DNA from 3 places in the Brucella tritici genome. Region 3 is predicted to be linked to each of the others. Evidence: predicted binding sites of a transcription regulator. Region 3 holds the regulator's gene; each other region holds the start of a gene.

Region 1 (5,077 bases), on a different contig from region 3:
GTCGAAAGGATTTGCCGCCAGCGCCGCGCACCCGGCTGCCCGGTAAAAAGCCCGACCATATGGCGGCTCACATGCGAAAGCCTGCCGCCTGCTGCGATATGACGATCTGTATAAGCGCACATTTCATCGATGATATCAGCGATCGAGGTAACTGCCTGTCCGCCTCCATAAAGGCGCGCATCCACCTCTGCCAGAATCTCGGGATTATGATAAGCGGCACGACCGAGCATCACCGCATCGGCGGCCTGCAAGTGTTGCTCTGCTTCATCAAGCGTATTGATCCCGCCGTTTATGCCGACGAAAACATCGCCAAGCCGCGCCTTGAGGCGATAGACGCGATCATAGTCGAGCGGTGGAATCTCGCGGTTTTCCTTCGGCGACAGTCCTTTCAGCCAGGCCTTGCGGGCATGGACCCAAAGCGCGTCAGCACCAGCATCAAGTGTCAGATCGGCCAAAGTATCGAGCGCAACTTCCACATCCTGATCGTCAACGCCAATACGGCATTTGACGGTAACGGGCACGGAAACGGCCTCTTTCATTGCAGAGACGCAACGCGCCACCACATCCGGGGTCTGCATGAGGCAGGCTCCGAATGTACCTGACTGCACGCGATCCGACGGGCAACCGACATTGAGATTGATTTCATCATAGCCGTAATCGGCGCCGATCTTCGCAGCTTCTTTCAGCTTCACCGGATCGGAACCACCTAACTGCAGCGCCACAGGATGTTCAGCGGTGTCAAAACCCAGCAACCGGTCGCGTGGGCCGTGAATGATCGCATCCGCCACAACCATTTCAGTGTAGAGCAATGCATGCCTGGAAAAGAGCCGGTGAAAATACCGGCAATGTCTGTCCGACCAGTCGATCATGGGCGCAACGGCAAAGCGCACATCCGGATAGTTGCGTGTTTTTGATTTTATTTCAGTCATTTATACAACAATCCTGAGAATGCGATTCAGTCGCAATCGGCGCTTTCGGCATTTATTTAAATTCGGAAGGGTGCCAAAAGCCACAATTGATCGAAATGATCAAGTTTCGCCAATATTGCAGTCGCCCCTCAATATAGTGAGCCGAAGCGAATTTTCATACCCGATGCGGGAACAGTATCTGCTCCAAAGACTGTCTTCTCACCCAATAAACATTATGATCGATCACGGAAGCATTCTCCCGATTCTCATCTGCGTAGTTAAAGGAAATTCGACGTGACCTCCTTTTCCCCTTTCGGCAAATCATTCGATGCGTTTCTGTTCGACATGGACGGCACGATATTGAGTTCCATCGAAGCGACCGAACGTGTGTGGAGCGAATGGGCTATACGCCATGGCATTGATCCAGTCACATTCCTGCCGACGATCCATGGTGTCCGGGCAGTTGAAACCGTCCGCCGTCTTGCTCTGCCGGGCGTGGACCCGATCCGCGAGGCGGAGATATTGCTTCAGGCCGAAATGGCGGATCTGGACGGCATTGCACCTATCGACGGCGCATATGACTTCCTCAGTTCATTGCCGCAAGACCGTTGGGCAATCGTGACCTCGGCACCACTTGAACTTGCTACCCGTCGCGTCGCCGCAGCAGGACTGCCGATGCCGAAGACCATCGTTTCTGCCGAAGATGTGGAGCGTGGCAAGCCAAGCCCCGAATGTTTCCAGCTTGGCGCGAAACGACTTGGTTTCGATCCGCATAATTGCCTTGTGTTCGAGGATGCGCCAGCCGGTATCGTTGCTGGAGAAACTGCCGGTGCGAGCGTTGTCGTAGTCACCGCAACGCACCCGCATTCCCCAAAGACATCCCATCTGAGCATTGACAGCTATCGCTCACTGCAGCTCGACATTCTGGATGATGGCAGACTGGCGCTGGAACCGACCACGCCAATCTCGGTAGGTTAGATAACCCGCCGTCCCTCTCGCCAGACGGTGCGGATGATCGGAACGTGATCGGCAATCTGCACCCGGACCAGATCAGCCCGTTTGCCGGCGACGATCTCGCCGCGATCATCCAGCCCTACCGCTTTGGCAGGGTTGGCGGAAACCAGACGAATGGCCTGCGGCAGCGAGATATTTTCGGCGACATCTGCGAGAAAGAACGCCGATTGCATCATGCTGGCCGGAATATAGTCCGACGATATGATGTCGAGATTTCCGGCCTCCGCCAGTTCGCGCGCGGACACATTTCCCGAATGTGAACCGCCGCGTACGACGTTCGGCGCTCCCATAAGCACCGACATCCCGGATTCTTTTGATGCCTTCGCTGCCGTGTGTGTCGTGGGAAATTCTGCAACGCGTATTCCCTGCGCCTTTGCTTCCGCGACATGCTCCGGCGTCGCGTCATCGTGGCTTGCCAGAATAACGCCGCGCTGGTGGCACAGTTCGGCAATCGCCTTGCGTGTCGGCGCGGAATATTGCTGGGACTGCCCGATACGCCGCTCGCAATAGAGCCGGAATTCTTCTTCCGAGAATTTCAGCTTGCGGATGAAATAGGTCTTGTAGGTTTCGATATCTGTAAACTGCCGCTGCCCCGGCGCGTGATCCATCAGCGACACCAGCCTGACCAGCGCCTGATTGCCAAACTGTTCGAAGGCCGGAAGACAGTCAGGCGCCGAAACCTCGCAACGCAAATGCAGGAAATGGTCGGCGCGCAGACGGCCCGCATCGCGGCCTTCGGCAATTGCCGACGATAGCTTGCGCATGTCGTCAATGCTCGTCTCGGCGTCGTCATCAAAGCCAATGCGCAACGCATCGAAAACAGTGGTAATCCCGGAAGCGGCAATCTGTGCGTCATGTGCCTGCACGGCGGCAATCGGGTTCCAGCGCACCTTCGGGCGCGGCGCATAGTGTCCTTCGAGGTGATCTGTGTGCAGTTCCACCAGTCCGGGTGTCAGGAAGTCGCCTGCCATATCCTCGCCGACACTGGATGCGCCAGCGGAGATATCGGCGATCTTGCCGTCAACAAGCTTCAGGGAACCGAGAACGACATCGTCGGAGAGCACGATGCGGGCATTGCGCAGAACCGTTTCATTTCCCATTGCTTACGGCCTCCCAACCGCTCGTGAGGCCCGAGCAGACGCTATCTTGCCGCCTGTCAGAGGATGCAGCGAATGAATCTCGAAAGGAGCCCCTTTCTCAGGTTCCACGAACAGAGCGAGATTCGCAACCTCTACGGCGTCATCCAGCAGCGGCGTGAAAAACTCGTCCAGCGTCCGCTCCACGCGAGCGCGGTCCTTCTCCTCCACCGGGCCGGTCAGGGTCATATGAAAGCGGAACTCGTCGAAAACATAAGGATAGCCCCAGCGTTCGATATTGTGGCGCTGTGTCTCGCTGAGACGCTCCGGTCGCCGCTTTGCAATTTCCGCCTCGGTGAGCGGTGCGCGAAACCGGTCGAAGGCAACCACAACATCATTGGCAAGCAGGTTCAGCTCGGCAACCGGCTCTTCCGGCACGAGAGCGAAGAACGGGCCAATTGCGTGCAGTTTCAGACGGGGAATAACGACCGGCGATGCCGACGATGCGAAATGCATCAATGCGGAAAGCAGGTCGTTTTCGGTGTGTTCTTCATCCAGACGGAAGGGAGCCTTCATCGTCGCATGAAAGCCATAACGGCGCGGCTCTTCCGTCAGTTGGGAGATTTCGTCGGTTGCGAGCGAGCGAATCGCTGGCATCTTGACCGGCTCGCCGCTGAACGCATTGCGTCCGAGCCAGTTTGCGGCAACCTTAAGAAGCGCATCACTGGATGGCGGCGTGAAATAAATCGCATAACGCATGTCAAATCCTTAGGCGAGGTTCGCTACACAACGTCAGCAGAACTCCAAAATATCAGGTAATGCATCGTGCTTTTAAAAAGCTATCCCGATTTTGAGGGCGATGCGGTCGGCGGATGCTTACACAATGAATGTGGCAAGTCGATAAAGGCCAGATGACAGTACCCACAAACCAATTTTACATAGCGGCAAATTAGTATAGGCGTTAGCCCCATTGGAAGTGAGGAGACTGACATGGGCGGATTTGCGTCTATCGGCGAATGCATGATCGAGCTTTCTGGCAATGAAGGCGATCAGTGGCGCATGGGTTTTGCGGGTGATACGCTGAACACCGCCTGGTACATGCGGGCGCTGACGGAAAAATCCTACCCTGTCGAGTACGTTACCGCTTTCGGCGAAGACAGCTTTTCGCAGAAGCAGCGCGTGTTCTTGACGTCGAACGGTATCGGCATCGCGCACAGTCCCATCATCGATGGACTTCATCCCGGCCTTTACGCAATCACGCTTAACGGTGCCGAGCGCTCCTTCACCTATTGGCGGAGCGACGCCGCGGCACGGCGTCTCGCCAGCGACCGCGAAGCCCTGGAAAAAAGCCTGACCGGCCGCGACATCATCTATTTTTCGGGCATTTCGATCGCCATCATCCTGCCTGAGCATCGCGAGACGTTTTTCGACGTCCTGCGGGAATGCCGTGCAGCCGGTTCGCGAATCGCATTCGACCCGAATTTCCGCCACCAGCTCTGGCCAGACCGGAAAGTTGCGCAGGAGATCATCAGCGAAGCCATGCGCATCGCGGATATCGCCCTGCCTACATTCCCCGACGAACAGGCGCTCTTTGGCGACAAGGATGCTGGCGCCTGTGCAGATCGTCTTGCCGCACTCGGTGTGAAAGAGATCGTCGTCAAGGACGGCACGGAACCAGCTCTGGTCGTCTCTGGCGATGAAAGGACGCTGGTGCCGTCCGTCGTGGCGCAAGCCGTGGACACTACCGGCGCTGGCGACAGTTTTAACGGTGCCTATCTTGCTGCACGCCTGAACGGGCTTTCTCCGGTGGAAGCCGCCCGCAAGGCGCATCTGGTTGCAGCGCGTGTGGTCGAGATACGCGGCGCGCTCGCTCCGATGGAAACCGCACGCGCCGCTTTTGCTGATTGATTATTTTTCGCGTGAAAAGCTGAAATGGCTGGTCTGGGCGTAAATCTCGCCCGGACGCAATATTGCCTGCGGGAAATAGGAATATTCCAGCGATCCCGGCCAGACCTGCGGCTCAAGGCAGAAGCCTGCATGTTTTCCGTAGGGCTTGCCCATCAGGCCGATACAATCATT
Region 2 (5,077 bases), 290 kb from region 3:
AAAAGCACCGGTATAGACCTGTCTAACTCTGTGTGGGATGCGCGGGGAAGAACCGCTCGCGGGCAAAATTGCTGCCGAAGATCATGTCATATTGCAGCATCTGATAGTCGCGCAGGAGTGGCGGGAATGGCGGCCTCTGTTGCCAGCCTTCCTCGGCTTTCTCCGAGCGGTCGAAAACCGCATGATTGTCAACGACCTGGTAGCGCTCGTGCAACTGACGCAGGAAGCCTGTGTAATAGGGATGCTGCATACCCGCCATATCCAGAATGTGCAGCGGCAGGAAGGCAGGGCTGATCGTGCCGGTTCCCCTTTCGGCGCCACGTTTACTCGACCAGAGAACAAGCGGCGTTTCATGCTGCAGCATCATATCCGCAGCAGGTGCCGTACGGCTTGCGACCCGGTTGTCCATGAACCCGGTTTCGACATAGACGGGGCCAAGTGGCGGCAGATGGTCGCCAAAGAAGACGAGAATGGTTTCCCGGTCACGCTTCGATGCCCATTCCATCAACCGTGCAAGGCTCGCATCGGCATCCAAGGCACCTTGCGAATAGGACCGGATCGACTGGCGCGTATGCTCGCTGGCGTCAGTCTGCACCTCAAGTTTGGAATCCGGGTAACGATTGGCTTCGTACGGGCCATGTCCTTGCAGCGAGACGGCAAAGAAGAAGAATGGCGCATCCATGGAATCCGCTTCGCGGATGATTTCATCGGTCAAGGCAGCGTCGGAAGCCAGTGCGCCGCGCTTTTCCAGCGGCGGCATGTTTTCTTCTGACATGAACCTGTCGAAGCCCATGCTTTCATAGACGGGACCGCGATTCCAGAACCATTGGCGATAGGGGTGGATGGCGCGCGTCGCATAACCCTGATCCTTGAAAAAGCTTGCAAGCGAGGGAAGCGGGCGACGGATATATTGCTGATAAGGGATACTGCCGGAGGGCAGGAAGGCTTTGGAAAAACCGGTCAGAGCCTCGAACTCGACATTGGCAGTCATGCCACCGAATTCTGGCGAGAAGACATGGCCGGATTGTTCCGCCCGGACTGTCGGAATCGGGTCGGCGCTGAAAGCCACGCCCGGAAGGCGGGTCGGATCCCAGAAGGATTCGCTCATCACCATAATGACGTCAGGCTTGCTGGTATCGAATGCAGCAGGGATCAACTGCGCCGGCGGTTCGATGGCGGCAATTGCTTCCGAAGAATAGCCTTCTGGAGCGAAGACTGTGGCCATCGGCACATTCAGGATGAAGGCCATGGTAAAGCCGTTATGGGCGTAGTTTTCCTTCTGGTCCCACATGATCGGCAGAATGCGCAGACGGTCGCGCGCCAGCGAAAAACTGGCATAGTCGGAAATTACCGCGAACCAGGCGAGCAAGGGCAGCGCGAAGGCAAGACGCAGCATCCGCCCCTTCCATGGGATCGGATCAAAGCGCCGCCACCAGAACAGCGTCACGGTGATCATCACCGCTGCCGAAGCGATGAGAAGCAGGGCTATGCCGACCGCGCTCCACGGGCGGTCACGCACCAGAAGCGGCAGAAGATCGACGATCTGACGGGCATAGAGAAAGTCGCTCGGATAAAGCGGGTCACCGAGATAAAGGCTCTTTTCGCGTGCTGTCGTTGCCGCAATCAGTGCCAGCGGGCCGATCACGAAGAAGCCATAGTGAATGCGTCCGAAAATGGCGTCGCTTGCTGTCAGCACCACGACGAAGAGCGCAACTGTTGTCCATGCAGGCTTATGCGGCGTGCGGAAGAACTGCATCGTGTCGGTGAACGAGCCGCGCACGATCCATTCGACAGCGAAAACCAGCAGCGTTGAAAGTACAATGGAAGCGAGCGCAATTGCGGCGAGGCGCAGTGGCCAGGCAATACGGGCAGGCCCGAAAATCGCGGCATCGCTCCAGCGACGCGCTGCGGTATTTTCCATCACACCCGGCATGTTCTACTCACCAACTCCCGAACTTCCACAAAAATCCTGTCACATTTCTGTCATGGAAATGTCAAGGCACGCTTGGGCCGCGAGTGATACGCACCGTGATCTGAATGGATGATGAATGGAGCATACAGAGCATGTCTCCCGAAGGTCGGAACGGGTTTCGGGAGACATGCGTAAAAAGCGAACAAGGCCGGAATTAATCCGGCCCTGTCCATGGCATTATAGCGGATTGGATTACGAAAAGACGTCTTCCAGTCCCTTGGTCAGTTCCAGCGCCTGCCGCTCGAACAGGCGGCGATAGATGCCGCCCGGCTTGCGGATAAGCGCATCATGATCGCCTTCTTCAAGGATCTTGCCCTTGTCGAAGACCAGCAACCGGTCAAGCGCACGAACCGTCGATAGCCGGTGCGCAATGACAAGCGTTGTACGACCAACCATCAGCCGTTCCATTGCCTGCTGGATCAGCACTTCCGATTCTGAATCGAGGCTCGATGTGGCTTCATCCAGAATGAGGATCGGTGCATCTGCCAGAAACGCACGGGCAATAGCGACACGCTGACGCTCGCCGCCCGAAAGCTTTACACCACGTTCGCCGACAAGCGTTGCATAGCCCTTTGGCAGACGCGTGATGAAGTCATGCGCGCTTGCAAGCTTTGCGGCTTCCTCGATCTCCGCCTGTGTCGCGCCGGGGCGGGCATAGGCGATGTTCTCGGCCAGCGTCCGGTGAAACAGGATCGGCTCCTGCTGCACGATGGCGATCTGCGATCTGAGCGATGCCTGTGTGACTTCGGCAATGTTCTGTCCGTCAATCTTGATGGCGCCGCCACTGACATCGTAGAGACGCTGGATCAGCTTGACGAATGTCGTCTTGCCAGAACCAGAATGGCCAACCAGACCAACCCGCTCGCCAGCCTCAATCTTGACCGAGAAGTCGCGATAAAGAGCTGTGTCGTGACTGCCATAATGGAAGGTGACGTTATCAAACGTGATCTCGCCATTTCCGATCTTGATCGCCGGTGCACCTGGCTTGTCGGCAATGCCGTAAGGCTGTGCCTCGATGTCGACCAGCTCCTCCATGTCGTTGACCGAGCGCTGCAGGTTGCGGATATGCATTCCTACATCGCGCAGATAACCTTGCAGCATGAAGAAGGCTGTCAGAACGAAGGTGATATCGCCCGCCGTTGCCTTGCCTTGGCTCCACAGATAGAGCGCAAAGGCAATAACCACGCCGCGCATCACCAGCAGGTTCGCGCCCTGAATGAAGCCATTCAGCGTACCGATCAGCCATGTGCGGCGTGTGCGACCGCGCCACTTGGAAACGACCTTTGCAAGACGCGCATCTTCACGGCGTTCCGCGCCAAATGCCTTGACAACCGCATTGCACGAAATGGCATCGGCCAAAGCGCCGCCCATTCGCGTGTCCCAGCTATTGGCAAGCGTTGCCGCAGGGGCAACAAAGCCAAGCGAAATCACAATCGTGCAGACGATGAACAGCACCGAACCGATTGCAACCAGCAGCCCCATCAGCGGCCAGTACCATGATAAAAGCACGACCGAACCAACCAGCATCAGGATCGACGGCAACAGCGCCACGATCAGCGTATCGTTGAGCAGGTCGAGCGCCCACATGGCGCGCGATACCTTACGCACCGTCGATCCGGCAAAGGCATTGGCGTGCCAGTCCGTCGAAAACCGCTGCAGCTTACGGAACGAGCTTGCTGCCATGTCGCTCATGATCTTCAAAGTGAAGTCCGTGATGACATAGAAGGTCAACTGACGCGTGATCAGCGCCAGCGCACCCAGCGCAAGCAGGACGATGAGGGCGTGGATGGCAGCATCCCAAGCGCCATCGTTACCCAACGAAAGCGCGTCCACCAACCGACCGGAATAGAGCGGTGTCAGAACATCTGCGGCTGTTGCAAGCAGCATGCCGATTATCATCAGCGTCAGCCGCAAGGGCTGACTTCGCCAATGGCCGAAAGTGTAGCCGAGGACATTGCGGAAGGCAGGTCCCCGGAAATCGATGCGAAACCGAGTCATATCTATAATACCAGGCCGTGTTTAAACGGACTCTGGTTCCTGTAAAAATATTTCCAGCAAAGGTGCGAAGCGGTTTTGCGTCGGACAATGCGTGAAAACAAAGACAAAACAAACAGCCGGTGACGGCTGCGGCAAATTTGGAAGTTGTCAGGAATATGCCCTCTTAGGGAGGGCGTTCAGGCCTCAGCCTGCAATGCGGGCCAAAGACTTAAAGCTTGGACGCGCCCGCATTAACACTGGGCACCATGGGGAATGGGTAATAGACACGCATCTCATACCTCTTGCCAGTGTTGCAGATGGATGCACAATAAATGAGCAAAAATTTTTGCCAAGACGCAAAATGACGAATTTTCTATCCAATCATTTGACTGTGACAAATTTGCAAGCCTTGTTTTAAGGAGCGCTGATCCAGCTTTCAGCCCTTTGCTGAACGGATATTTTCACTTTTTCCGTTACAGGGCAGCTCCGGCCTTGCAATTCTGCCGCTCATGGGTGAAGGGTCGTCCTGAGATATATCAGAGCCGTGCGGCGCACAGGGAGAGTTCATGACAGTTCATCAAAATCTGATCGCGGGCGAATGGGTCGGCGGCGACGGGATCGCCAACATCAATCCTTCGGACACCAATGATGTTGTTGGAACCTACGCCCGGGCAACCGCCGAAGACACCAAGGCAGCCATTGCTGCGGCGAAAGCCGCTTTCCCGGCCTGGTCGCGTTCCGGCATTCTGGAACGCCACGCCATCCTGCGCAAAACTGCCGATGAAATCCTGGCACGCAAGGACGAGCTTGGCCGTCTCCTGTCTCGCGAGGAAGGCAAGACACTGGCTGAAGGTATCGGCGAAACCATCCGCGCCAGCCAGATTTTCGATTTCTTCGCAGGCGAAGCCCTGCGTTTGGCTGGCGAAGTTCTGCCTTCTGCACGTCCGGGTATCGGTGTGGAAATCACCCGTGAGCCCGTGGGCGTCGTGGGCATCATTACGCCATGGAATTTCCCGATCGCTATTCCGGCCTGGAAGATCGCTCCGGCGCTTTGCTACGGCAACACGATTGTGTTCAAACCGGCCGATCTCGTGCCGGGCTGCTCCTGGGCGATTGTCGATATCCTGC
Region 3 (5,077 bases):
CACGTCGCGATATCGGACTGAAACGCCGCTACGCTGCCGAACGCCGCTTCCGCTATTACGGTATTGCTGCGATTGCCATCGGCGTGTTCTTCCTGTGCGCACTCCTCTTCTCGGTCTTCTCCAAGGGCTATACAGCCTTCTGGCAGACGACGCTTTATCTGCCGGTCAAGCTTGAAGAGAGCGTGATCGATCCGGGCAACAAGCGCGCGACCGATCCGAATGTGCTGATCACGGCCAACTATCCGTTGCTGGTGCGCAATGCGCTGGCTGAAAAGCTGGGTGTTGCCACGACAGACCGTCCGGCGATGCGCGATCTTGGCCGCTTCTATTCGGACGGCGTGCGTATTCAGTTGCGTAAGCTTGTGATGGACAATCCATCGCTCATCGGCACGACGCAGACCGTTCCGGTTCTGGCAGGCGCCGACATCGATTCCGCTTTCAAGGGGCAGATCGACCTTTCCGTGCCAGAGACGAACCGCAAGGTTTCGGACCGTCAGATTGGCTGGATGAAGACGCTTTCGGAAGAGGGCGTCATGAAGGAGGCCTTTAATACCGGTCTCTTCACCTTCGGCGCTTCCAGCCGCCCGGAAACATCCGGTCTTGGCGTTGCGCTGGTCGGCTCTCTCTACATGATGCTGATCGTTCTAGGCTTGTCGCTGCCGATCGGTGTCGCCGCTTCGATCTATCTGGAAGAATTCGCCAAGAAGAACCGGTTCACCGACATGATTGAGGTGAACATCAATAATCTGGCGGCCGTGCCATCCATCGTGTTCGGCCTGCTCGGGCTTGCAGTCTTCATCAATTTCTTCGGCCTGCCACGTTCTGCGTCTCTGGTCGGTGGTCTGGTGCTGACACTGATGACGCTTCCCACCATCATCATTGCAACGCGCGCCGCCCTTCGCGCTGTACCGCCTTCCATTCGCGCCGCAGCTCTTGGTCTTGGTGCGTCGAAAACGCAGATGGTGTTCCACCATGTCCTGCCGCTCGCCGCACCCGGCATCCTGACCGGCACGATCATCGGTCTTGCCCACGCGCTTGGTGAAACCGCACCGCTTCTTCTCATCGGCATGGTGGCCTTTGTCGCTGACGTACCGTCGACACCGATGGACCCGTCGACTGCTCTTCCGGTGCAGATCTATATGTGGGCAAATGAAGCAGAACGCGCCTTTGTGGAACGCACGTCAGGCGCTATCATTGTCCTGCTTCTGTTCCTTGCCGTGATGAATATTGCAGCAATCATTCTGCGCCGCCGCTTCGAGCGCCGCTGGTAAAACGGGAGTCGAAAGCTATGAATCTGATGACTGAACGATCTCTCGAGAAAGCCGTAGGAGAAAAAATGAACGCCAACGCCAATTCCATAAAGATGCGCGGCGACAAGGTCTGCGTATTTTATGGCGAGAAGCAGGCGCTGTTCGACGTCGATCTGGATATCCAGGAAAAGATGGTCACGGCGCTGATCGGCCCTTCCGGTTGCGGCAAGTCCACTTTCCTGCGTTCGCTCAATCGCATGAACGACACGATCGAGGGCTGCAAGGTTGGCGGCAAGATCACGCTCGACAATGAAGACATCTACGATCCGAAGATCGATGTCGTCGAACTGCGCGCCCGCGTTGGCATGGTGTTCCAGAAACCGAACCCATTTCCGAAATCGATCTATGAAAATGTCGCCTACGGTCCGCGCATTCATGGTCTCGCCCGTACCAAGACCGATCTTGAAGAAATCGTCGTGACGAGCTTGCAGAAGGCGAGCTTGTTCGAGGAAGTGAAGGACCGTCTGCACGATGCGGGCACCGGCCTTTCCGGCGGCCAGCAGCAGCGCCTTTGCATCGCACGCGCGATTGCGGTGAGCCCGGAAGTCATCCTCATGGACGAACCGTGTTCAGCACTTGACCCGATTGCCACCGCGAAGGTTGAAGAGCTGATCGACGAACTGCGCCAGAACTATACGATCGTGATCGTCACGCACTCCATGCAGCAGGCCGCGCGCGTTTCGCAACGCACTGCCATGTTCCACCTCGGCAATCTGGTCGAAGTGGGGGACACGGAAACCATGTTCACCGCGCCTACCGAAAAGCGCACGCAGGACTACATCACCGGACGCTTCGGCTGATCCGGAACTGCGCTTCAACAGATAGACAGTGCGGCTTCCCCGCAATTTATATTACGAGGTCTACTATGCCGTCTCAGCATACCGTTCGCTCCTACGATGAGGAATTGAAGTTTCTCTCCCATAAGATCGCCGAAATGGGCGGACATGCGGAACGTATGGTCGAGCAGTCGGTCGCCGCTATCGTCAATGCGGACAATGCGCTCGCACAGCGCGTCATCTCCGACGATCTTATCCTCGATGCCAGTGAGCGCGAGATTGACGACAAGGCTGTGATGATTATCGCCAAGCGTCAGCCTATGGCTGTGGACCTGCGTGAGATCATCGGCTCGATCCGCATTTCTGCCGATCTGGAACGCGTGGGCGATCTGGGTAAGAACATCGCCAAGCGTGTTGCCGCCGTTTCGGAATCGCGTCAGCCGGTAAAGCTTTATCGCGGGCTCGAAACACTGGCGGAACTGGCACTGACCCAGCTCAAGGACGTCCTCGACGCCTATGCATCGCGCTCGGTACAGCAGATCAACGTCGTTCGCGACCGCGACGACGAGATCGACGCCATGTACACGTCTCTGTTCCGCGAACTCTTGACTTACATGATGGAAGACCCGCGCAATATCTCCGCCTGCACGCATCTTCTGTTCTGCGCGAAGAACATCGAGCGCATCGGGGATCATGCGACTAATATTGCGGAGACCGTCTATTACATTGTGACCGGCCTGCAAATGCCGGCCGAACGACCGAAGGAAGACCTGAGCCACGGTATTGTCGTGGATGAGGCACGTAAACCCTGAACTACAGCCAGCCGGACTTTGGTCCGGCGGGTGAGAATGAGTGAATAGCGCGGCGGCACGCGGTCGATTGGGGGGATTTTATCCACCGCCCGCCGAATTTGGATAGGGAAATACTGGATGTCACAGGCACCCAAAATCGCTGTGGTCGAAGACGAAGAGGCGCTGAGCGTGCTGCTTCGCTACAATCTTGAGGCAGAGGGTTATCAGGTCGATACGATGCTGCGCGGCGACGAGGCCGAAATCGCCTTGCGCGAGAACGTGCCGGATCTGCTCATTCTGGACTGGATGCTGCCGGGCGTATCTGGCATCGAGCTTTGCCGCCGCCTGCGTCAATGGTCGGAAACGGAACGCCTACCCATCATCATGCTGACGGCACGTGGCGAGGAGAGCGAACGGGTACGCGGCCTCAGCGTTGGTGCGGACGATTATGTCGTGAAGCCATTTTCGACGCCGGAACTGCTGGCGCGCGTCAAAGCCATGCTGCGCCGGTCCAATCCGAGCATTCTTTCGCATGTGCTGAAAGTGGGCGATCTGGTTCTCGATCGCCAGCAGCATCGCGTTTATCGTAAGGAAAAGGAAGTTCGTCTTGGACCGACGGAATTCCGCCTGCTCGAATATTTCATGATGTCGCCTGGTCGTGTTTTCTCGCGCAGCCAGCTTCTGGATGGCGTTTGGGGACCGGACATTTATGTCGATGATCGCACGGTGGACGTCCATGTAGGACGGTTACGCAAAGCGATCAATGTCGGTCGGGCCCTCGATCCCATTCGCACCGTTCGGGGTGCCGGTTATTCTTTCGGGTGACGGACGCCATTATCTGAGACTTCAAGAACTGGACTTGTCCGACCCGCCGAAGTTTCCTTGGCGGGTCGTTTTTGTTTCCGGCCAAGCTTTGCGTGATGCAGATCGCACTCGCCCGATTCGCATTGCAACGACCCGAAACAGGCGTCAGAAGTCTCATCTCACGCGATGTTACAAACATGTTGCGAAAGTTGACGAAGAGCAACGGAACCCGCCTCGAAACAGAAACTCCGCAGATCATTTGAAACACCACAAATGTGTATGCAAAAAATGTACAAGCAAAAGCGAATTAAGGCAGGGATATGGCGTGTATTACGAGACTTTGAATCTCATTAAATCAATATCTTATCTGAATTGGCCATTCTTGTTAAGAAATTGTTAATATATTTAAAGGGCTTGTAGGCATATTCGCACTCTCGATTCGGAGTTGCTTTTGGACATTTTAGTCGCCTCCAGCATTGTTGGGATTTGACCCGTCGCCTTTTTTTGGCCTAAAAATTCCAAAACCTTGAATTCGATTAAGCGACAGTAGGGCGTGTGACTTTGATCTTCGTCCTCTTTGACTTGCACCGCAGTCAGACGTTCGCGCGCATCGTTCCAGATGTGTTCGCCTGAATGGATGACTGGATCAGTTAAGGGTCCTAACATGAGACTGAGCCATTGACGCGCGCCGCGAAGTGGAAATTACCCGTTCTTATCGGGCTGGTGGTTGCGCCTTTCGTGGTGACCGGTTGCACGACGACCGGAACCTCGGGAAAAGCCAATTCGGAAAAGACGGCGGCAAGCCACGTCAAGTCCGTCAATGGCGTAAAGACCTACACCTACACCACACGGGACAAGAATTGTCTTGAACGTGCGATGTTCTTCGAATCCAACCGTTCAAGTTCCGATGGTCTTCTGGCGGTCGGCACCGTCGTTATGAACCGCCTCGCGTCGGGACGTTATCCGGATACGATTTGCGGCGTTGTCGGTCAGAAGAACCAGTTTGCACCCGGTGTTCTCACCCGCCAGATGAATTCCAAGGCGCTGCCCGACGTTCAGGCTGCCGCCGATGCAGTCTTGAAAGGCGAGCGCCATCCAAAACTCAAGAACGCCATGTTCTTTCACACGGCGGGTCTGAAATTCCCTTACAACAACATGCATTACGTGCTCGTGGCCGGTGGAAATTCCTTCTACGAGAAGCGCAATCGTGACGGCTCGCTGCAAAATCCAGTTCCGCAGGAGCCCTACAATCTGGCTATGGCCTATTCGCCGCAATCACCGTCTCTTCCGCAGGATCCGTCTTATGACGTTACACTGCCGCAGACCGGTCCGGTTCCGGGAACGGAGCCAACCGTTCAGGTGGCGCTCGCGGAAGCTGTAAAGGCTCAAAGCGTGG

The links. The regulator PhoB, encoded in region 3, activates phosphate uptake and scavenging genes when phosphate is short. The targets are predictions, from matches to a motif close to TGTCATNNANCTGTCAT.
Region 1: F9K94_RS01605 (DUF1045 domain-containing protein) is a predicted target of PhoB. The motif match lies at 3,899-3,915, and genes of this name have one in related genera.
Region 2: F9K94_RS12520 (LTA synthase family protein) is a predicted target of PhoB. The motif match lies at 1,971-1,987, and genes of this name have one in related genera.

What each region holds. Positions count from the first base shown of each region.
Region 1 is NZ_WBVY01000001.1:310,943-316,019, reverse strand. Features, by position in the region: gene dusA (tRNA dihydrouridine(20/20a) synthase DusA) at 1-929, opposite strand, end outside; gene F9K94_RS01615 (HAD family hydrolase) at 1,203-1,886, shown strand; gene F9K94_RS01610 (alpha-D-ribose 1-methylphosphonate 5-triphosphate diphosphatase) at 1,883-3,022, opposite strand; gene F9K94_RS01605 (DUF1045 domain-containing protein) at 3,026-3,757, opposite strand; gene F9K94_RS01600 (sugar kinase) at 3,989-4,906, shown strand; gene F9K94_RS01595 (aldose epimerase family protein) at 4,907-5,077, opposite strand, start outside.
Region 2 is NZ_WBVY01000003.1:557,951-563,027, forward strand. Features, by position in the region: gene F9K94_RS12515 (LacI family DNA-binding transcriptional regulator) at 1-16, shown strand, start outside; gene F9K94_RS12520 (LTA synthase family protein) at 23-1,933, opposite strand; gene F9K94_RS12525 (ABC transporter ATP-binding protein) at 2,165-3,970, opposite strand; gene F9K94_RS12530 (aldehyde dehydrogenase family protein) at 4,516-5,077, shown strand, end outside.
Region 3 is NZ_WBVY01000003.1:268,656-273,732, forward strand. Features, by position in the region: gene pstA (phosphate ABC transporter permease PstA) at 1-1,271, shown strand, start outside; gene pstB (phosphate ABC transporter ATP-binding protein PstB) at 1,337-2,110, shown strand; gene phoU (phosphate signaling complex protein PhoU) at 2,176-2,898, shown strand; gene phoB (phosphate regulon transcriptional regulator PhoB) at 3,016-3,702, shown strand; gene F9K94_RS11180 (cell wall hydrolase) at 4,360-5,077, shown strand, end outside.